3 regions of the Embleya sp. NPDC050154 genome follow, and region 1 is predicted to be linked to each of the others. Evidence: riboswitches for the same ligand, from Rfam matches in the RefSeq annotation. Region 1 holds a riboswitch; each other region holds the start of a gene.
What was found. A riboswitch is a leader RNA that binds a small molecule or an ion and turns the genes downstream of it on or off. The one in region 1 is predicted to bind cyclic di-AMP.
Positions count from the first base shown of each region.

Region 2: another riboswitch for cyclic di-AMP. It lies ahead of ACIBSV_RS19265 (transglycosylase family protein); the one in region 1 lies ahead of ACIBSV_RS34105 (NlpC/P60 family protein).
Region 3: another riboswitch for cyclic di-AMP. It lies ahead of ACIBSV_RS16935 (transglycosylase family protein); the one in region 1 lies ahead of ACIBSV_RS34105 (NlpC/P60 family protein).

Region 1 covers NZ_JBITJP010000019.1:214,790-221,920, reverse strand. The annotation lists gene pcrA (DNA helicase PcrA) at 1-1,746, opposite strand, end outside; gene ACIBSV_RS34115 (PIG-L deacetylase family protein) at 1,904-2,623, shown strand; gene ACIBSV_RS34110 (hypothetical protein) at 2,684-3,040, opposite strand; cyclic di-AMP (ydaO/yuaA leader) riboswitch at 3,385-3,522, shown strand; gene ACIBSV_RS34105 (NlpC/P60 family protein) at 3,532-4,617, shown strand; gene ACIBSV_RS34100 (LuxR C-terminal-related transcriptional regulator) at 4,715-5,392, opposite strand; gene ACIBSV_RS34095 (PspC domain-containing protein) at 5,389-6,651, opposite strand; gene ACIBSV_RS34090 (PspC domain-containing protein) at 6,785-7,131, shown strand, end outside.
Region 2 covers NZ_JBITJP010000008.1:226,572-233,702, reverse strand. The annotation lists gene ACIBSV_RS19280 (hypothetical protein) at 23-331, opposite strand; gene ACIBSV_RS19275 (NlpC/P60 family protein) at 565-1,719, shown strand; gene ACIBSV_RS19270 (PIG-L family deacetylase) at 1,839-3,872, shown strand; gene ACIBSV_RS19265 (transglycosylase family protein) at 4,059-5,414, opposite strand; cyclic di-AMP (ydaO/yuaA leader) riboswitch at 5,419-5,640, opposite strand; gene galE (UDP-glucose 4-epimerase GalE) at 6,090-7,058, opposite strand.
Region 3 covers NZ_JBITJP010000007.1:82,558-89,688, reverse strand. The annotation lists gene ACIBSV_RS16940 (nucleobase:cation symporter-2 family protein) at 1-506, shown strand, start outside; gene ACIBSV_RS16935 (transglycosylase family protein) at 628-1,266, opposite strand; cyclic di-AMP (ydaO/yuaA leader) riboswitch at 1,372-1,563, opposite strand; gene ACIBSV_RS16930 (EthD family reductase) at 1,760-2,095, opposite strand; gene ACIBSV_RS16925 (phosphoenolpyruvate hydrolase family protein) at 2,239-3,063, opposite strand; gene ACIBSV_RS16920 (Tm-1-like ATP-binding domain-containing protein) at 3,065-4,309, opposite strand; gene ACIBSV_RS16915 (SDR family NAD(P)-dependent oxidoreductase) at 4,467-5,252, shown strand; gene ACIBSV_RS16910 (helix-turn-helix domain-containing protein) at 5,469-7,088, opposite strand.

The DNA of each region.
Region 1 (7,131 bases):
GGTCGCCGGGCCCGCGCCGCCGTCCACGACCGCGGTGAGGTCGTCGAGCAGTTGCACGAAGCCCTTGACCGCGTTGGCGGACCGCTTGGCCAGGCCCGGCGCGTCCTCGGCGCGGCGCAGTGCCTGGGCGAACGGGATCCGGTCGCGGGTGGCGAGCACCTCCAGGCACGCCTCGGCCCGGTCGCCGATGCCGCGCTTGGGCACGTTCAGGATCCGCCGCAGCGAGACGGTGTCGTCCGGGTTGGCCAGCAGCCGCAGGTAGGCGAGCACGTCCCGGACCTCGCGGCGCTCGTAGAAGCGCACACCGCCGACGACCTTGTACGGCAGCCCGACCCGGATGAAGACTTCCTCGAACACGCGGGACTGGGCGTTGGTCCGGTAGAACACCGCGACCTGGCCCGGCTTGGTCTTGCCCGCGTCGGTGAGCCGGTCCACCTCGTCCGCGACGAACTGGGCCTCGTCGTGCTCGTCGTCGGCGACGTACCCGACGATGGGGGTGCCCTCGCCGGCGTCCGTCCACAGGTTCTTCGCGCGCCGATTGCTGTTGCGCTCGATCACCGCGTTGGCCGCGCTGAGGATGGTCTGCGTCGAGCGGTAGTTCTGCTCCAGCAGGATCGTCGTGGCGTCGGGGTAGTCGGCCTCGAAGTCGAGGATGTTGCGGATGGTCGCGCCGCGGAACGCGTAGATCGACTGGTCCGCGTCACCCACCACGCACAGCTCGGCCGGTTCGATCTCGGCCAGGCCCGCCTCGGCAGGGTTCACCAGGTCGCCGTCGACCGTGCGCCGGGGGCCGCTGCCCGCCGCGCCGCCGACCAGTTCGCGCACCAGCGTGTACTGCGCGTGGTTGGTGTCCTGGTACTCGTCGACCAGCACGTGTCGAAAACGCCGCCGGTAGTGCTCCGCGACGTCCGGGAACGCCTGGAGCAGATGCACCGTGGTCATGATCAGGTCGTCGAAGTCCAGCGCGTTGGCCTGGCGCAGCCGCTCCTGGTACATCGTGTACGCCTGAGCGAGTATGCGCTCGGTCTCGTTGATCGCCTTCGCCGCGAAGTCCTCGTGGTCGACCAGCTCGTTCTTGAGGTTGGAGACCTGGGCGTTGAACTTGCGCGGCGGGAACTTCTTCGGGTCCAGGTCCAGGTCGCGGCAGACCATCGCCATCAGCCGCTGCTGGTCGGCGGAGTCGTAGATGGAGAACGACGAGCTCATGCCGAGCTTCTTGTACTGCTGCCGCAGGATGCGTACGCACGCCGAGTGGAACGTGGACACCCACATGGCCCGGGTGCGCGGCCCGACCAGCGCCTCGACCCGTTCGCGCATCTCGGCGGCGGCCTTGTTGGTGAAGGTGATCGCCAGGATCTCGCCGGGGTGCACGTCCCGGGCCGCGAGCAGATACGCGATCCGGTGGGTCAGCACGCGCGTCTTGCCGGAGCCCGCGCCGGCCACGATGAGCAGCGGGGACCCCTCGTGCACGACCGCGGCGCGCTGCTGCGGGTTCATTCCGTCCAGCAGCCGCGCCGGATCCACGACCGGGCGCGGCGCGCCGTTGCGGTAGTAGGCGTCGCGCGGTTCGGGCGGCGGTGCGTACTGCCCTTCGTACAGGTCGTCCGGATAGTCCTCCGGAAGGCCGTACACGTGGTTCTCGTCCGGCTCGGGCGGCAGCGGGATGTCGTCCGCGGGGCTCGTGGGGGACTTCTTGGCCGCGGTCTCGAAACCGGGCAGGGGGATGTCGTCGAAGAGGCTGCTCATCGTTCCCCGAGTCTAGGTGGGTAACAAGCGAGTCGTGCTCGGCCCTTTGTACAGAGCGGAGATCATTGCGCCGACGACGGGTTTTCGCCGCCGGCATCACGTCGATCGGGATCGGTGGATCACCGGTCGGGGATCGATCCGATCAAGGGAGTACATCGTGCTGGACGATCGTGACGTGGAACGGGTGCTGGTGTTGGCCGCGCACCCGGACGACATCGACTACGGGGCGGCGGGGACGGTGGCGACCTGGACCGAGGCCGGCATCGAGGTGAGCTATTGCCTGGTCACCGACGGGGACGCGGGCGGCTTCGACCCGGCGGTGCCGCGATCCGAGATCGGCGGGATCCGGCGGGCCGAGCAGACCGCGGCGGCGGCGCACGTGGGGGTGAAGCGGCTCCACTGGCTCGGCTACCCGGACGGGCGGTTGGCCGCGACCCTCGAACTGCGGCGCGACATCACCCGGGTGATTCGGCAGGTGCGGCCGCAGCGCATGGTGATCCCCAGCCCCGAGCGGGACTGGACGCGGCTCGCGCCCAGCCATCCGGATCATCTGGAGGCGGGCGAGGCGGCGATGCGGGCGATCTACCCGGACGCCCGGAACCCCTTCGCGCACCCCGAGCTGTTGGACGCGGAGGGACTGCGGGAGTGGACCGTGCCGGAGACGTGGTTGTCGCCGACGGGGGATCCGGACCACGCGGTCGAGGTGAGCGCGGTGTTCGAGCGCAAGATGGCGGCGCTGTTGTCGCACGCGAGTCAGACGAGTCATCTGTCCGGGCTGCGCGAGGAGGTCACCGGGATGCTCGGCCGCAATGCCCTGCGGTTCGGTCTGGGCGCGGGGCGGATGGCCGAGGTGTTCCGGGTGGTGGACACCGCCTAGCGCATTCGGCGAGAGATCGAGGACGCGCCTGGGCGGTGAGCCGGCGGGCCCGGCGCCGGCTCAGGTCCACATGACGGCGATGGCGATGTTCGCCACGGTCAGCAGGCCGATCGCGCCGAGGACCTTCGGGGAGACCCGGTCCGCGGCGCGATTGCCCCAGACCAGCAGCAGGATCGCCAGCAGGATCACCAGCTTGGTGCCGATCTTGGCGTTGTCCACGTCCTGGTCCAGGCCCGCCTGGACCACCCCGACCAGCGCCAGACCGGTGACGAGCATGGTCAGCGCACCGTGCGTCATCGCGGGCACGATCCGCACGTCGCCGGTGCGCAGCCCGGACATCTGGGTGAGGAAGCCGCCGAGCAGGGACGCAATGCCCACGATGTGCAGGACCAGCAGGATCTGCCGCAGAACGTCCACGTCGTACAACTCCTCGTCGGCTCCTCGCGCGGCGCCCGGGACGCCGTCGTCGTTGCGGGTCGCAGCTTAGCCGGCGGCCGATAAGGGACCTTCCGGTTGGTCATACGCCGGCAATATGCGCCAAACGGCTCAAGATCGACTTTCGGGAATCCGGGCGCTTTTCCCGTGATACGGGGAGAAGGAAACGGTGACCTTGGTAAAGTTTTGGCAATGCAGAGGCCAATGGTGATGGTCGTGACACGCCTGTGACTAGTGTTCTGCGACAGGCGATCGGCTCGACGTCGGCCACCCGGTCGACACGATCGCCTCCGCCGAATTCGGGGACGCGTTTCGGTGACGGTGGGTGACCACCGTCGTCGCGACGAGAAGCCGGAACCGGGGACCCTCGCAGTCCCTGGGGTGAATCGGTGCTCCGGCACCGTAGGGCGCCTTCTTCCGCCCGAACCCGTCAGCTAACCCGGTAGGCGGCCGAGGAAGGAGACCCGCCACCAGTGGCGTCCCAACGTCGACCCGGGCAGCACCGCAAGCCCAAGCCGCGCACCGCCGTCCGTACCGCAGCGACCGTCGTCACGGCCGCGGCGACGATGACCGGCGTGATGACCTTCGCCGGCACCGCGAGCGCGGATCCCGCGCAGTCGTTCCAGCAGACCAAGGAACGCGTCAACCAACTGCACAGCGACGTGATCAAGGCCACCGACGCCGCCAACGGCGTCGAGGAGCAGATCACCAAGCAGCAGGGCACCGCGAACCAGACGCAGGCCCGGATCGCCGAGGAACAGGCCGCGCTGAACGCCCTGCGCGACCAGATCGGTGTCCTGGCGGCCAACCAGTACCGCAGCGGCGGCCTGCCGCCGTCGCTCTCGCTCGCGCTCAGCGGCGACCCCGAGGGTTACCTGCAGAAGTCGCAGATGATGTCCCAGCTCGACGGCCAGCAGGCCGCCAAGCTGAAGCAGATCGCGGCGCAGGCCCGAGTTCTCCAGCAGGACCGCACCGAGGCCTCCTCGCAGCTCGCGGAACTGGAGAAGCTGCGGACCGAGCTGAACAAGAACAAGGCCGACATCCAGGCCAAGCTCTCCGAGGCCCAGCGGCTGCTGAACACGCTCACCGAGCAGCAGAAGAAGGAAGTCCTCGACTCGGACGAGCACGCGGGCGACACCTCGCGTACGCCCGACCGCAGCTCGCGGGACAAGGAGAAGGACACCGCGCCGGCGACCAACATCCCGGCCTCCGGCCGGGCCCAGGCCGCGATCAGCTACGCGTTGGCGCAGATCGGCAAGCCGTACGTCTCCGGCGCCGAGGGCCCCGGCTCGTTCGACTGCTCCGGCCTGACCCAGGCGTCCTGGAAGGCGGCGAACGTCTCGCTCAGCCGCACCACCTGGACCCAGATCAACGACGGTCCCAAGATCGCCAAGAGCGCCCTCCAGCCGGGCGACCTGGTGTTCTACTACTCGGACAACCGGCACGTGGGCATGTACATCGGCAACGGCCAGATCGTGCACGCCCCGCGTCCGGGCAAGACCGTGACCAAGGCGCCGCTGGACTCGATGCCGTTCCTCGCGGCCATTCGACCCGGCTAGGCCCACGGGACACCGGCGACACGTCGACGGCGCCCGTCCTCGGATTCGTTCCGAGGACGGGCGCCGTCGTGTGTGCCGGGGTATACCGCCGGTCCGGTCAGACCAGCCGGCGGTCGGTCGCCCAGCGGGTCAGCTCGTGCCGGTTGGAGAGCTGCAACTTGCGCAGTACGGCGGACACATGGGTCTCCACCGTCTTGACCGAGATGACCAGCCGCCGGGCGATCTCCTTGTACGCGTAGCCGCGCGCGATCAGCCGCAGCACCTCGCGCTCGCGCTGGGTGAGTCGGTCCAGGTCCTCGTCGATCGGCGGCACGTCGGTGGCCGCGAACGCGTCCAGCACGAAGCCCGCCAGACGCGGCGAGAACACCGCGTCGCCCTCGCCGACCCGGCCGATCGCGCGGATCAGCTCGTCGCCGGTGATCGACTTGGTCACATAGCCCCGGGCGCCGCCGCGGATCACCCCGATCACGTCCTCGGCCGCGTCCGAGACGGACAGCGCCAAAAAGCGCACGGCCGGGATCAACGACGCGCACTGGCGCAGCACCTCGACCCCGCCGCCGCCGGGCAGGTGCACATCGAGCAGGACCACCTCGGGACGGGTCTCGGTGACCACGGCCACCGCGCTCGCGACGTCGTCGGCCTCGCCGACCACCTCGACCGCCTCACCGATCTCGGCGCGCACGCCGGTCCGGAACATCCGGTGGTCGTCGACCAGGACCACCCGGGTACGCGGCGCGTCCTCGGGGTGCTCGGTGCTCGTCTCGGTGGCGTTCACGTGTTCGTCCTTCCCACAGCGGCCCGGCCGGCCTCGGCTCGGCGCATCTCCAGCTCGACCTCGGTGCCCTCGCCGGGTTCGCTGCGGATGTTCGCGGCGCCCCCGTTGCGGCGCATGCGCCCCAGCACGGACTCTCGCACACCGAGTCGGTCGGCGGGCACCGCGTCCGGGTCGAAGCCGGGTCCGCGGTCCCGCACGAAGACGGTGACCGTGTCCTCGTCGGCCTCGCCGAACACCGAGATCGCCGCGCCGCCCGCGTACTTCGCCGCGTTGACCATCGCCTCGCGCGCGGCGGCCAGCAGAGCGGCCAGCTTGTCGTCCACCGGGCAGTCGCCCACGGACACCACCTCGATCGACACGCCGTGCGCGTCCTCGACCTCGGCGGCGGTCGAGCGCAGCGCGGCGGCGAAGGTGCGATCCGGTTCCTCGCCGTCGGGGCGGTACAACCACGCGCGCAGCTCGCGCTCCTGCGCGCGGGCCAGCCGGGCCACCTCGCGCGGGTCGTCGACCTGACGCTGGATCAGCGTCAGCGTGTGCAGCACCGAGTCGTGCACGTGCGCGGCCACCTCGGCCCGCTCTTGGGCCCGGATCCGGGCCCGACGCTCGGCGCCCAGCTCGCGGGTCTGTCGCAGCAGATACGGGCCGAAGATGACCAGCAGCCCGACCAGGAGCAGCCCGGCCCCGCGCATCGCGGCCAGCGCGTCGCCGAGGCCGCCCCGGCCGAACGAGAAGAACACCAGACCGGCCAGCACCAGCGTGGCGCCGACGAAGGTGCGCAGCGCGCCGGCCACCCGGCTGCGCCCGTCCAGCGAGAACCACCGGTTGCGCTGCGACTCGTCCGCCTGGCGCCACAGCAGGATCACCCCGGGGCCGGCCACCAGCAGCGGCCAGATCCAGTCCCCGACCTTGCTTCCGCTCGTGGTCGCGCCCACGCCGGTGAGCATGGTCGCGGCGATCAGCACGATGATCAGGGCGAGTGCCTGATGCCGCTCCCGACCACGTTCGCGCGGTGGCGGGGTCGTGGCCCCCGCGCCCTGCGGTACGAAGATCCAAAAGGCCGCGTAGAGCGCGATCCCCAGACCCGCGAAGAACGCGAGCGCGACGAAGGCGACCCGCAGCAGCAGCACCTCGACACCGAGGTGCTCGGACAGACCACGCGCGACGCCGCCGGCGAACCGGTGGGAGGCGGCGCGCCGGAGCCGCGGGGTCGGCGGCACGGGCCGGACGGGCGCGGCGGGCGGGGGGTGGACGGCGGTCACACGACCGATCGTCACACGCCGGCAAGCCCCGACGCATCAGGGCTCGACCCTGATTCGCCCTCAGGGTCGAACCAGGGGCGGGCCAGGGCGGAGCCCGATGGGAACGGGGCGGCGGGAGCGCCACGATGGACCCATGAACGACGACATGAAACCCGGTATCTCGGCCGGCGACCGGGCCGGCGACGTCCCGGGCGGCCCTCCGGGGTCGTCCGCGGCGCCCACGACGACGCTTCGCCCGCAGCTCCTGCGCAGCACCGAGGACCGGATGGTCTCGGGTGTGTGCGGCGGCCTCGGCGAGCACTTCGGCCTCGACCCCGTGATCTTCCGCATCGTGTTCGCGGTGCTGTCGCTCTTCGGCGGGGTGGGCGTACTGGTGTACAGCCTGGGCTGGCTGTTCATCCCGGCCCGGGGCGAGGAACAGCCGCTGCTGCGGCGGATCCTCTCCAGGAAGTTCGACCACGGGGCATTGGCCGCCGCCGC
Region 2 (7,131 bases), on a different contig from region 1:
GGACGGCAGGGTGCGAATCGGTCTAGATCGCCATTCCGTACACGATCGTGAACAGCGTCCCGAGCGATCCGATGATGAAGACACCGGTCAGGCCGGCGATGATGAGGCCCTTGCCCTGCTCCGCGCTGAACGTGTCGCGCATCGCGGTGGCACCTATGCGCTGCTTCGCCGCGCCCCAGATGGCCAGGGCCAGACAAAGCAGCAGTGCGACGGCCATGATCACCTCGACCATGATCCGGGCCTCCGCCCCCAGCTTCGCGAACGGGCCCCAGTCCGGAGCTATCCCGCCGATGATCGTATTGATGTCGCCATTGCCTTCGCCAAGAAACACGTTGTTCACCGCCCCCGAGGTCGGGCTTTTGGTTGCCTCCGGTCGCATTCGACCGGAGGAGTGGTCGTTCGTTTATTGTGCTGTGGGGAAGCCGATCGGGCTACCACCTCGGCAAGTGTGTCTGCTCACTGTGTGTATCACGGGTGATTGCGCTGAGCAATCGTGGCACGCACAATGTGGACGGAGAGTCCGTCGCGGCCCGTCCAGGCCGCGAAGAATCGGGGGTGCCCGCCATGCGCAAAGCCTGGGTCGCCGGTGGCATCGCGTTCGCGATTCCCTTCGGTCTGGTCGGTCTTCTCACTGTAGGCGTCGGTGCGATGCAATCCGCGTCCGGTACGCAGACCGGTGTGGGCGGCACGATGGCGCTGGCTCCCGGCACGGTGCCCGCCGCGTACGCGGCGGCGATCGACAAGTGGGGGCGGCTCTGCCCGGAGATCTCCCCGGCGCTGCTCGCCGCGCAGCTCTACCAGGAGAGCGGCTTCGACCCGAACGCGGTGAGCAACGTGGGCGCCCAGGGCATCGCCCAGTTCATGCCCACGACGTGGCCGGAGTGGGCCACCGACGGCAACGGGGACGGCAAGTCGAGCCCGTGGGATCCCGCCGACGCCATCCCGGCCGCGGCGCGCTACGACTGCTCGTTGGCCAAATATGTCGCCTCGGTGCCCGGCGACCGCACCAACAACATGCTCGCCGCGTACAACGCGGGCGCGTACCGGGTGATGCAGTACAAGGGCATCCCGCCGTACACCCAGACCCAGGACTACGTGAAGTCGATCCGCTCGCTGGAGCAGAGCTTCGGCGTGGTGCAGGCCCCGCTCCAGCCGATGGCGCAGGCGGCGGGCGCGGTCAACTGGGCGCAGACCAAGCTCGGTACCCCCTACCTGTGGGGCGGTGAGGGCACCGCGGCCGACGGCGGCCGGTTCGACTGCTCGGGGCTGACCCAGGCCGCCTACGAGACGGTGAACATCAAGCTGCCCCGGGTGGCCAACGACCAGTGGAACGCCGGCCGGCACCCCTCACGCGACCAACTCCTGCCCGGCGACCTGGTGTTCTTCGCCACCGACCTGAGCGACCCGCGCAGCATCCACCACGTCGGGATCTACGTGGGCAACGGCCAGATGATCCACGCGCCGTACACCGGCACGGTGATCAAGTTCGGCCCGATCGACAAGCCGGACTACATCGGTGCGACCCGGGTCACGCCCGAGGGCGCGAAGTCGCTGCCGGACCGCAGCCCCGGCTCGGCGAACAACGATTCGGGCGCGGGCAGTCCGGCCGCCGACCCGGGCCGCTCCACCGCGTCGGGCGGCAAGGTGCCGGCCCGACTTCCGGCCGCGGCCGCGGCCGAGCCGCGCGGCGCGGACGCGGGCGGCGCGCGGGCGCGCTGACCGCCGGGGCGCCACGCGATTCCCGCCGGCCGATCGGGCCGTGCCGGGTGCGGGCGGGCGCCGGCGACCGGCGATGATGAGGTCGGTTCGCCCGCGACGGCAGAAAGGTACCGGCCGAGATGGCGATGATCCCCGGCACCGGAAGATTCACCGCGGTGGTCGGCGTCCTGGCGCTGGGCTTCGCGCTCGGGGTGGTGAAGTTGACCGGTCCGTACGGTTCGCCCCCGTACCACGCGCCGACCCGACCGATCGGCATCGAGACCCTGACACCGCGGCCCGGCACGACCGGTGCGGTGATGCAGGTGGTCGCGCACCAGGACGACGACCTCTACTTCATGAACCCCGACGTGGACCGCGCGGTGCGGGCGGGCACGGAAAGCGTCACGGTCTTCCTCACCGCGGGTGAGGCGGACGGGCGCAACGGCCCCGGCGGACGGCCCGATCCCCAGGCGTACGCCGCCGCGCGCAACAACGGCTCACGCGCCGCGTACGCGTTCATGGCGCTCGGGGATCGCGCGGCGCGCTGGGAGCGGCACAGCGTACGGCTGCGCGACGGCGCGCACGCCGAACTCGACCGACTCGTGGACGCCCCGAACATCAAGCTGGTGTTCCTCAACACCCGCAAGGAGGAGGGCATCGGCGCGCACGGGCGGCTGCGCACGTTGTGGAACGGCTCGGAACGCGAACTGGACACGCTGGCACCGCGGGACGAGCCGGCGGGCGGACCCTACACGTACACCAGGGACGGCCTGATCGACTCGCTCGCGGACCTGATGCGGGCCCAGACGCCGACCGTGGTGCGCACGCTCGACCCGGAGCCGGACCGGCAGCGACACGATGGCGCGCACCCCGTACACGCCGACAACGGTGGTGTCTCGGACCACCAGGACCACACCGCCGCCGCACAGTTCACGTGGGAGGCGCTGCGCCGGTACAACGCCGATCGACCGGCCGCGAGCGCCGCCGCGATCGCCTACCGGGGCTACTACAACGAGCGTTGGCCGCACAATCTGGCGCCGGCGGCGCGCGAGCGCAAGGACGGGATCATCCGGGTGTACGGCTGGACGGACCGGGTGCGGCACTGCCCGGGTCGGGTGGACTGCGGCGACCTCAAGGTGCGGGACACCGCGCCCGGGACCAACTGGCCGCAGAGCACCACCTATCGCTACCCGAACGCGGGAGTGCGCCCGGTGCTCGGCGCGGACGGCCGGCTCACCGCTTGGGCCGTGCTCGGCGGGCGCGTCACCCGGTGGACCCAGGACGCCGTCGGCGGCCCGAACTGGTCGCCGGCGCACTCGATGCCCGGCCCCGGCGACGGCGAACTGGCCCCGGGGCTCGCCGCGGTGCGCATCGCGGACGGCCGGATCGCGGTGTTCGTGCTGCGCATCGGCGGTGCCCGCCGGGCCGATCGGGACCGGTTCGAGATCCTCACGGCGACCGAGACGACGCCCGGCGGCGAACTGGGGCCGTGGCGCGGCCTGGGCAACCCCGACGGCGACGGACGCGGCCCGGGCACACCGGTGGTCGGGGTGGACGGCGCGGGCGGGCTGTACCTGTTCGTGCGCGACCGGGACAAGGGGATCAGCGGCCGTCATCGGCCCGCCGGGAGCGACACGTGGTCGGCGTGGCGGGACCTGGGCGGCGGGGAGATCGTCGAGGGGCCCGGCGCGGTGACCCGCCCGGACGGCCGGGTCGTGGTCTTCGGCACGGCGCGTGAGGGCATTCGCTACTGGGAACCGGTCGGCGAGCGGTCGGGGCCGCCGCGCACGATCGCGGCCGAGCGACCGGCGGGCCCGCCCGCCGTGTCGGTGGGCGCCGACGGCCGGGTGGGTGTCGCCTACCGGCGGGCCGGCACACCGGAGATCGCGAGCGTGGTCGAGGGCGGGCCGAACGGGTGGGTGCCGGCCGACTCGGGAGCCGCGGGCGCGGGTTACGAGGCGTTGAGCCGAGTGCCCCGACCGGACGGCACGACGGCGACGCTGACCCGGGACGCCGACGGCCGGCCGATCGTCCTCGGCGCGTCCGGGGCGCCGGTCGTGCTCGACGAGCGCGCGGTCGCGGTCGATCCCACCGGCGCGCCGGACGGCGCCGGGCACGCGGTGGCCCTGTGGCTCGGTCCGGACGGTGCGCTGCGCACCGCGCGGCTGCCCTGACGGCACCGTCCGGACACGCGCACCGGTCCGCACACGCGAATCGTCCGCACACGTGAATCGTCCGCACACGCGCACCGTTCGGACACGCGCACCGGTCCGCACACGTGAACCGGTCCGAACACGCGAACGGCGGGCGCTCCCTGGAGGGAACGCCCGCCGTTCGATGCAGCGGGTGGAGCGGGTGACTCAGACGCTGACGCCGTGGCTGCGCAGCCAGGTCATCGGGTTGACCGCGGAGCCGTAGTTCGGCGTGGTGCGGACCTCGAAGTGCAGGTGCGGGCCGGTGACGTTGCCGGTCGCGCCGGAGAGCGCGATCTTCTGGCCGGTCTGCACCTTCATCCCGGCCTTGACCGAGATCGAGGACAGGTGCGCGTACTGGGTGTACTTGCCGTCCGCGTGCCGGATGACGACCTCGTTGCCGTACGCGCCGCCCCAACCGGCCGACACGACGGTGCCCGAGGTGACCGCGCGCACCGTGGTGCCGGTCGAGACCGCGAAGTCCTGGCCGGTGTGGCTGCCGCTGGACCAGCGCGAGCCGCCGGAGCCGAAGCTCGCGGTGAGCGTGGCGCCCGAGACCGGGGCGACGTACGAGCCGGAGGCGGTCGTCGTCGATTCGGTCTTGGCGGCCTCGGTCTTGGTGGTCGCGGCCTTCGGAGCCGGCTTGCTCTCCGTCTTGGCCTTCGGAGCCTCGGCCTTGGGGGCCTCGGTCTTCGGCGTCTCGGCCTTCTGCACCTCGACCTTGGGCGCGGCGGCCTCGGTCTTGGTGGTGGTCGGCGCGGCCTTGCCGTCGACCGTGAGCTTCTGGCCCGGGAAGATCAGGTCGGGGTTCTCGCCGACGACGGACTTGTTGGCCTCGTACAGCTTCGGCCAACCGCCGGGCACGTGCGCGGCGTTCGCGATCTTGGAGAGCGTGTCGCCGGTGACCACGACATAGGACGAGGTCGCGGCGGCCGGCTCGGTCTTGGGCGTCTCGGTCTTGGGCGCCTCGGTCTTCGGGGCCTCGGCCTTGGGGGCCTCGGTCTTCGGAGCCTCGGTCTTGACCTCGATCTTCGGCGCGGCGACCGTCTTCTTCGGGGCCGGCTTGGCGGTCTCGGTCTTGGGAGCGGTCTTCGGCGCGGTCTTGCCGGCCGAGGAGCCGGTGTCGACGTCGGCGGCGGCGCCGCCTCGGGTCAGGCCGGCCTTGACCGAGCACACCGGCCACGCGCCGGGGCCCTGGCCCTTGAGGACCTTCTCGGCGATCGCGATCTGCTGACCCTTGGTCGCCAGGTCGGCGCGGGCGGCGAACTCCGTGCCGCCGAACGCCTTCCAGGTGCTCGCGGTGAACTGCAGGCCGCCGTAGAAGCCGTTTCCGGTGTTGATCTGCCAGTTGCCCGTGCTCTCGCACTGGGCGACCTTGTCCCAGGTGCTCACGGAGGCGGCCTGGGCGGTGCCCGCGCCGATGATCGGCATGGCGACGCCGACTCCGGCGACACCCGCCGCGGCGATCAGACGCGTGGTCCTACTGGTGCTGCGACGGCGATGACGCCCGGTTCCGGACAGCATGGCTGGATCCTCTCCCACGCCTACGAGGTGAGCTGTCGGATTCGGGCCGGAGATCGATAGCCCGGCCACGTCCCGAAGGACATGGCTTCACCCCAAGCCGTTCGCGGCGTCCGATCATCGAGATCGGGGCCGTTCGCGGCGGTTCACCTGTGGTTCCCCCGCTCCTGTCGTGTGGTGCTCGTCAGCCTCCCGAACGGCCGGCGACAGGATTCGGCGTACCGGCGATCGGGGTCCGTGTGGGATACGGACGGATCGAACGCTAAGCAGGCCTCGCCGAAGATCACAAGTCTGTGTCGGATAGACGTCGATTATCCGTTTTGCGGATGAGCGCAATGTAGATGATCCCTTACGGAAAGGACCGTAGTTGGCGTTCCGTGGTGGAAGGGCCGGGAACGCGTGACAACGGCCCTTGGTCACGGCGTACGCCGATCACCCGGGAAAGATCACCTACGCCCCGTTCGTCACACCCGCATCGCGTGTGGCGTCGCGCGGACCGGGCCCCTGCCCACCGACAGGGGCGTACGCACCCGTGATCGACGTGATTCGGCCCACAGACGAAGCACGTCATGTCCGATTTGCCCCAGGAGACTTCACTCTGCGTCGTCACGGGATCGCGACGCGACACCTCCCGCGGCGCCGGCTGATGCGCGGCGCCGCGGGCGGTGTGTGCGGGACTCAGCCGCGCTGCGCGCGCCAGCCGGCCCACGCGCCCTCCACCATGTCCGCCGTGTCGTGCCGGGCCTTCCAGCCCAGTTCGGTGGTGATGCGATCGGCGCTCGCGACCACCCGGGCCGGGTCGCCCGCGCGCCGGGGTCGCAGCTCCGGCGCGATGTCGCGCAAACCGGTGACCTCGCGGATGAGTTCCACCATCTCGCGCACCGACGTGCCCTCACCGCGACCGACGTTGAGCACCAGACGCGCGTCCGGGTCGGTGCCGAGCCGACGGGTGGCCGCCACGTGCGCCTCGGCCAGGTCCACCACATGGATGAAGTCGCGCACGCAGGTGCCGTCCGGGGTGTCGTAGTCGTCCCCGAAGATCACCGGCGCCTGATCGGCCGTCAGCTTCTCCAGCACCATCGGCACGAGGTTGAACACCCCCTCGTCCGCGAGCTCCGGCGCGCCCGCGCCCGCGACGTTGAAGTAGCGCAGCGCGGCGTACGAGATGCCGTGCGCGCGCGCCGTGGCCTTGATCATCCACTCGCCGACGAGCTTGCTCTCGCCGTACGGGTTGATCGGCAGGCACGGGGTCTCCTCGTCGACGAGGTCGACGTCGGGCATGCCGTAGACGGCGGCGCTGGAGGAGAACACGACGCGCGTGACGTCGGCCGCGACCATGGCCGCGAGCAGGACGCGCAGACCCTCGACGTTCTCCTCGTAGTAGTAGAGGGGGCGCGCGACCGATTCGGGCACCTGCTTCTTCGCCGCGATGTGCACCACGCCGTCCACGGCGTGCGCCCGGAACGTCTCGTCCAGCAGCGCCCGGTCCAGCACCGAGCCGACCACCAGCGGCACCTTCTCGGGAACCCGTTCGCGCGCGCCCGTGGAGAAGTCGTCGAGGACGACCACCTCCTCGCCGACCGCGAGCAACGCCCGCACGACATGCGTCCCGATGTACCCGGCACCGCCGGTGACAAGCCACTTCATGAGGCGACCCTACCCGGCATCCCGGGTTCGCGGAGGGTGCGCGAATCGCGCGTGGCGACCCCCGCGGCGCCCG
Region 3 (7,131 bases), on a different contig from region 1:
GGGTGTTCAACGGCTTCGCGTGCACGGCCTTCGCACAGAACATCGGCCTGGTCGCGCTGACCCGCATCCGCAGCCGGTTCGTGGTCGCGGTGTGCGGCGGATTCCTGGTCCTGATGGGCTTGATGCCGATCGTCGGCGGCCTGGTCGCGCTCGTCCCGCAGCCGGTCCTCGGCGGCGCCGGCGTGGTGCTGTTCGGCACCGTCGCGGTGGCCGGCATCCGCACCCTGGGCAAGGCCGACCTCGACACCGGACCCAACGCGCTGATCGTGGCGGTGGCCCTGGCCTTCGGCGTCTTCCCGATCGCGTTCCCGGACTTCTACCACGCGTTCCCGGACAAGGTCGCGATGATCGCCGAGTCCGGCATCTCGGCCGGCTCGATCATCGCGGTCGTACTCAACCTGCTGCTCAACCACACCGGATCCGCGTCCGGCGAAGCGGCCGACGAACCGGCTATCCCCGCCCCCACCCGGTCCACCGAACCCGCCGAACTGCCCAGCCGGGCCTGATCGATCGACGAAGCGAACGGCAACACGGCCAATCGACATCCCGTTTCGATCACCACCGACCGGACATGGGCGTGGGCCCCGCCGAAGTACTCGACGGGGCCCACGTGTTGCCGTTCGTGTGTCAGACGGAGAGCTTGGTGCCCACGCTGATCACGTTCGGGTTGTCACCGATGACACCCGAGTTGGCGCTGTACAGGGCCTGGTAGCCACCCTTGACGCCGAGCTTGGCGGCGACGGAGGAGAGCGTGTCACCGGCCTTGACGGTGTAGCTGCCGGAGCCCGAAGCCTGCTTGCTCGCGGCCGACTTCGACGCGTCCTGCGCAGCGACGTCCTGCTTCGGCTGCACCCGGACCTTCGGCGCATCGGCGCCGGAGTTGCGCGGTGCGGTCTCGGTCGCCGACTCGGCCTTGGCCGCGGCCTTCGGCGCGTCCTGGGCCTTGGTCTTGCCGGTGGTCGAGGACTCGGCCGTGGCGGACGCGTTGCCGCCCTTGGCCAGACCGGCCTTCTGCGAACAGACCGGCCAGGCGCCGGGGCCCTGCGCGGCCAGCACGCGCTCGGCGACCGCGATCTGCTGTGCCTTGCTCGCCTGCGCGGCACTGGCCGCGTACTCGCCGCCGCCGAAGGCGTTCCAGGTGCTCGGGGTGAACTGCAGACCGCCGGAGAAGCCGTTGCCCGTGTTGATGCTCCAATTCCCGGTGCTCTCGCACTGCGCGACCGCGTCCCACGTGGACGAGGACGCCGCGTTCGCGCTGCCCGCCATGCCCACGAGGGGAAGGACGAGACCCGCACCGGCGGCGACGGCGATGCCGGCGCGACGGCCACGAGAGAGCGAGCGAACGGGAGCGGTGATGGCACGGAAGGTCATTGATTACCTCGTCGGGCGCCTACGAAGTTAGCTGTCGGGTTCGGACGATTGGCCCGGCCTCGCCTGAAAACAGGCATGACTTCACCCCACGGCATCGACATTGCCGATGCCGGCACTCACTTGGTTCCCCCGCTCCTGCCGCCAGTCGATATCGACTGCTTCCCTCGGGCGGCGGCAGGATTCGGCGTACCGCCCGGGGAGTCCGCTTGTGCGAACAACCACGAAGCTACGCACCGGGCCGCCGGGTTGGCAAACATTTCGGGCGCTTTGTGAGGTGCCCCATAAGCAGGAATAACACCGATTTGCCCGATATGTCGCCATCCTCGCAGGTCACGGCGCCGGCGTCCACGGTGCGCGGCCGCGTGGTCACCCGTGCTTCACCGTCGGGCTATTCCGTCGCGGGCAGCTCCACAGGTACGACTACCCGCTCCTCGTCCCAAAGGAACGTCGCGCCGCCGGTCGCGAAATTGGCGACATCGGCCACCGTGGCCCGGCCCTCGGGCGAATCCAGGGTCGCCTGGAGACCCGCGCGAGTCGGCGCGTACAACCCGACCACCAGGTAATAGGGCGGCTGCGCGCCGGAGGGGTCCGGATCGCACTTGCCGATGGTCCAGCCGGTCAATCCCGGCATCGTGCGGGCGAGCGGGACGTGCTTCTCCCAGTAATAGGCGTCGAACGCCGCCGGGTCCTCGGGGTGGCCATACAGCACGGTCAGCTTGTACACACGCGACTCCTCGCGGTCGTGGTGGATGTGTCTCCTGCCGGTGGCGCCCTGTGCTTCCCGCCTCCGACGTGGGACGCCCTGTGCGTCCCACCGGTACCGCCCGGCGCCCGGCACGTGCTGCCCGGATTCGTACGGCGCGGCGCCTACCGGGCTCCGATCGCCTTGAACGCCCGCGCCTGCTCGGTGATGGCCGTCTCGGTCGGCAGCCGTTCCATGCTGGAGGCGCCGAAGAAGCCCACCACGCCGGTGGTGTGCGCCAGCACGTACGCGGCATCCTCGGGCTCGGCGATCGGCCCGCCGTGACACAGCACCAGCACGTCCGGGTTCACCTCCGCCGCCGCGTCGCGCATGCGCTGCACCCGCTCCACCGCCTCGTCGAGCGAGACCGCGGTGCTCGCGCCGATGCTGCCCTTGGTGGTCAGCCCCAGGTGCGGGACCAGGACGTCCGCGCCGGCCGCGGCCATCGCGCGGGCCTGCTCCGGGTCGAAGACGTAGGGCGCGGTGAGCAGGCCGCGCTCGGCGGCCAGCCGGATCATCTCCACCTCCAGGTCGTAGCCCATGCCGGTCTCCTCCAGGTTCTGCCGGAAGACACCGTCGAACAGGCCGACCGTGGGGAAGTTCTGCACGCCCGCGAAGCCCATCGCGGCGAGCTGGTCCAGGAAGTGCGGCATGATCCGGAACGGATCCGTGCCGCACACCCCGGCCAGCACCGGAGTACCGTGCACCACCGGCAGCACCTCGCCGGCCATCTCGACCACGATCGCGTTGGCGTCGCCGTACGGCAGCAGCCCGGCCAGCGAGCCGCGGCCGGCCATCCGGTAGCGGCCGGAGTTGTAGATGATGATCAGGTCCACGCCGCCGGCCTCGGCGCACTTGGCCGACAATCCGGTGCCCGCGCCCGCGCCGATCACGACGCCGCCCTGCCCGACCGTCCTGTGCAGTCGGCCCCGCGCCTCGCGTCCGTCCATCTCAGTCCACACGTCCCTTCGTGATCATCTCGTGCAGTCGATCCGCCGCCGCCGTGGCGAACGCCGGATCGTTGATGTCCGTCGCCGCCTCGTGCAACTCGACGGCACTGCCCGCGAGTCCGGACCGCAACTCGTCGAACAGCGCCTTGTCGGCGACGGAATCGTAGAAGGGCGCGCCCTCGACGTCGATCGCCGAGACCCCGCGCAGTGGCAGGTAGAGGGCGGTGGGACCGGTCGCGGCGATCAGTTTCGCGGCGATCCGCCGACCCAGCTCGGCGTTCTCCGCCGGCGTGGTGCGCATCAGCGTCACCGTCGGGTTGTGCACGTACAGCTTCCGCTCCTCGAACCGCTCGGGCACGGTGTCGCGCGGGCCGAAGTTGACCATGTCCAGCGCACCCACGCTGACCACCTGCGGCAGCCCCATCCGCCCGGCCGCGGTCAGCCGTTCGGGGCCCGCGCTCAGCACCCCGCCCACCAGGTCGTCGGCCAGCTCGGTGGTGGTCAGGTCGAGGATCCCGGCCAGGAAGCCCGCCTCGGCCAGGTTCTCCATCGAGGTGCCGCCGGCGCCCGTGGCGTGGAAGACCAGCACCTCGTAGCCCAGCTCGGTGAGCCGCTCGCGCGCGGCGTCCACGGCCGGCGTGGTCACCCCGAACATCGACGCGGCGACCAGCGGACGGCCCTCGCCGCTCACCCCCGCCACCGCCGCGCGATCCTCGGCGTAGCCGCCCGCCATGCCCGCGATCGCGTCCGCCGCGTTGCCCAGGATCCGCTCGGAGAGCCGGTTTATCCCGGCGATGTCCACGACGCTGTACATCATCGTGACGTCCACCGCGCCGACGTAGGGCGACACGTCGCCCGCGGCCATCGTGGAGACCAGCAGCTTGGGTACACCGACCGGCAGCGCGCGCATCGCGTAGGAGGCGATCGCCGACCCGCCCGAGCCGCCCATCGCGAGCACACCGTCCACCCGGCCCTGGTCGAACAACTCACGCAGGATGGACGCGGCGCCCTCGGCCATCGCGGCGGTGGCCGCGCCCCGGTCCGCGCGGGTGCGCAGGTCGGCCAGATCGGTGCCGGCCGCCGCCGCGACGTCCGATGCCTGCACGTCGGCCTGGGCGAGCGACTCGCCCAGCACACCCACGTTCATCAGGACCACCTCGGCTCCCCGAGCCCGCAGCCGGTAGGCCAGCCACGCGTATTCGGATCCCTTGGTGTCGAGCGTTCCGATCAGTACGACGGTGGGCATCGGTGCCTCCGGTGGTGTCGGTACGGCTGGCCGGGTTGACTCTTCGGCGGCAAACGGCCGCGCACAGTAACCCAACCGGATGATCATGGCGATTGAAAGCACCGTGCGGTAGGACGGGTGGCGAGTTACGAAGTTTTGGCACGTCACGGAGGTATCGATGGCGGAGGAACCGGACGCACGGGTCGCAATCGTCGCGGGAGCCGGCGACGGCATCGGGCGCGCCTGCGCGATCGCCCTGGCCCGGGACGGCGCGGATCTGGCGCTGGCCGCGCGCCGACCCGAGCCGCTGCGCCGACTCGCCGAGGAGATCGGCGGGCTGATCGGCCGTCGGGTGCTCGCGATACCCACCGATCTGGCCGACCAGGCCGAGTGCCGGGCGCTGGTGGACACCGCGGCCCGGGAGTTGGGCCGGGTCGACGTGGTGGTCAACGTCGCCACCTACAACCCCTCGGGGCGGCTGGAGGACCTGGATCCGGCGGAGTTCCGGCGGGCGTTCGAGATCAACGTGCTGGGCGTACTGGCCGTCTCGCGCGCCGCGCTGCCGTACATGCGCGCGGTCGGCGGGGGCTCGATCGTGCAGATCAGCTCGGAGGCGCCGCGCGCGAAGCTGGTGAACCTGGGCGCGTACGCGGCGACCAAGGCCGCGATGGAGGTCGCCTCCGGCGTGCTGGCCAAGGAGGTCGGGCCGGACGGCGTGCGGGTGAACGTGGTGGTCGCGGGCTACACCGAGAACGCCAAGCTGGCCGCGTACATCGCCGACATCGCGGCCCGCCGACAGGTACCCGAGGCCGAGGTGCGCGCCGAGATGACCAAGTCGTCGGCGCTGCGCCGGATCACCCTGCCCGAGGACATCGCGGACGCGGTCGCGTTCCTGTCCTCACCCGGGGCCAAGGCGATCACCGGCACGGTCACCCCGGTCACGTCGGGCGTGTCCTTCGGCTGACCCACCACGGCGCACACCGGCCGCGCGGTCGGCCCGGCGCGGGCCGGTCGAGAGCGCGTCGCGGCCTGTCGAGGGCGCGTCGCGGCCTGTCGAGGGCGCGCCGCGGCCTGTCGAGGGCGCGCCGCGGCCTGTCGAGGGCGCGCCGCGGCCTGTCGAGGGCGCGCCGCGCGCTTCTCCGCGGCCCACCGCCGGCACGCGGCGGCGTCCCGGACCCGCTCAGCGCAGCTTGAGCGCCAGGAAAAAGTCCACCTTGTCCTCCAGCCGGGCCAACTGACGCCCGGTCAACTCCTCGATCCGGCCGATCCGATAGCGCAGTGTGTTCACGTGTACGTGCAGCCGCGCCGCGCACCGCGTCCAGGACCCGTCGCAGTCCAGGAACACCTCCAACGTGCCGACCAGATCGGCCTGATGGCTCGCGTCGTACGCGCGCAGCGGCTCCAGCAGGCGCCCGCGGAACGCCCGCCGCACGTCCTCCGGCACCGCGGCCAACAGCGCGACGTGCGACGCGAGTTCGGCATGCCCGACCACCTCGACCCGGCCGGACCTGGTGGCCGCGATCCGGCCCGCGTGCCAGGCCTCCTCCAGCGCGCCGCGCAGCCCGTCGGCGCGGGCCACCCGCGCGCTCACCCCGATGTGCACGCGTACGCCGCTCGCGATGGGCCCCTCCAGCGCGGCCAGCCGCTCGCGCAGCAGCCGCGTGGTGGGGTCGGGTTCGCCGCCCTCCTGGTCCTGCGGAGGCTCGCCGGGGATCAGCGCCACCGCGCCCGGCCCGGTCGCCGACACCAGGGCCGCGCTCGGTTGATCCGCCAACGCCTCCTCCAGCAGCACCCGGGCCAGCCGCTGCGCGTCACGTGAGGGCAGGTCGGGGATGGTGGCGGTGGCGAACTGCCAGCAGGTCTCGCCGGATTCGTCCGGTTCGGCGGCACGCAACCGCGCGGCCACCTCGACCGGATCGGCACCGGCCGCGAGCAGGTTGAGCACGTCCTCGGACAACCGTCGGGTGCGCCGACGCTGATCCTCGACCCGATCCCGACCCACCGACACCAGCCGGACCAACTCGCCCAGCAGCGTCTGGTGGCGGTCCGGCCAGTCGGTGACGTCGTCCTCGACCGCGAGGAACCAGTCGCCCCACGCGTCCAGGTCGGCCGAGCCGCCCGCCTCGGGCACCGGAAGCAGCGAGAACGAGCGCCCGTCCACGCGATAGCGGAACGGCACCCTGGCCTTGCGCTCGCGGGCGGCGAAGTGCGCGCGGGCCATCTTGACCCGCAACCCCGGCGCCAGGTCCGGCCCGCCGGCGGCAGCCTGGCGCCCGGTCAGCGAGAGCACCCAGCAGTGGATGTCGATATCGGCCGCGATCAGCCCGAGCACCCCGTCCAGCCCCGCGCCGCCGGCGGCGGCCTGAACCAGGCGCCGGTGCCGGTCGACCACCGCGGTCAGGTCGCCGGCCCGTTCGGCGGAGATCCGGCGGATCACGAACTCGGTCAGATGCGCGAAGGAGAGCTCCTCCTCGACCGCGAACAACGGCAGGTGGTGCCGCTCGCAGGCCAGCACCAGATCCGCCGGGATGTCGCCGATCTCGGCCTGCCCGGCGGCCAGCGCGGTGGCCCCGCCCCCGGTCAGCACCCGGACGAAGCGCTCCGAGTCCTCCGGACCCGAGCGCCAGCCCATACCGGTCAGCACCAGGGCCCCGGCCGTCAGGTACCGGCTGGGGTCGTGCAGGTCGGTGGTCATCACGGCCCGCACCGCCCGGTCCAGCTCCCCTTGCCCCACCAACAGCCGGATCCCGGGTATGCCGGTACCGGCTGTTCCGTCGCCGAGAAGCGCGCGCAATCGCATCGACGGCCCCCTCTCGATCGAGCCTGCGTGGCCTCGGCACACG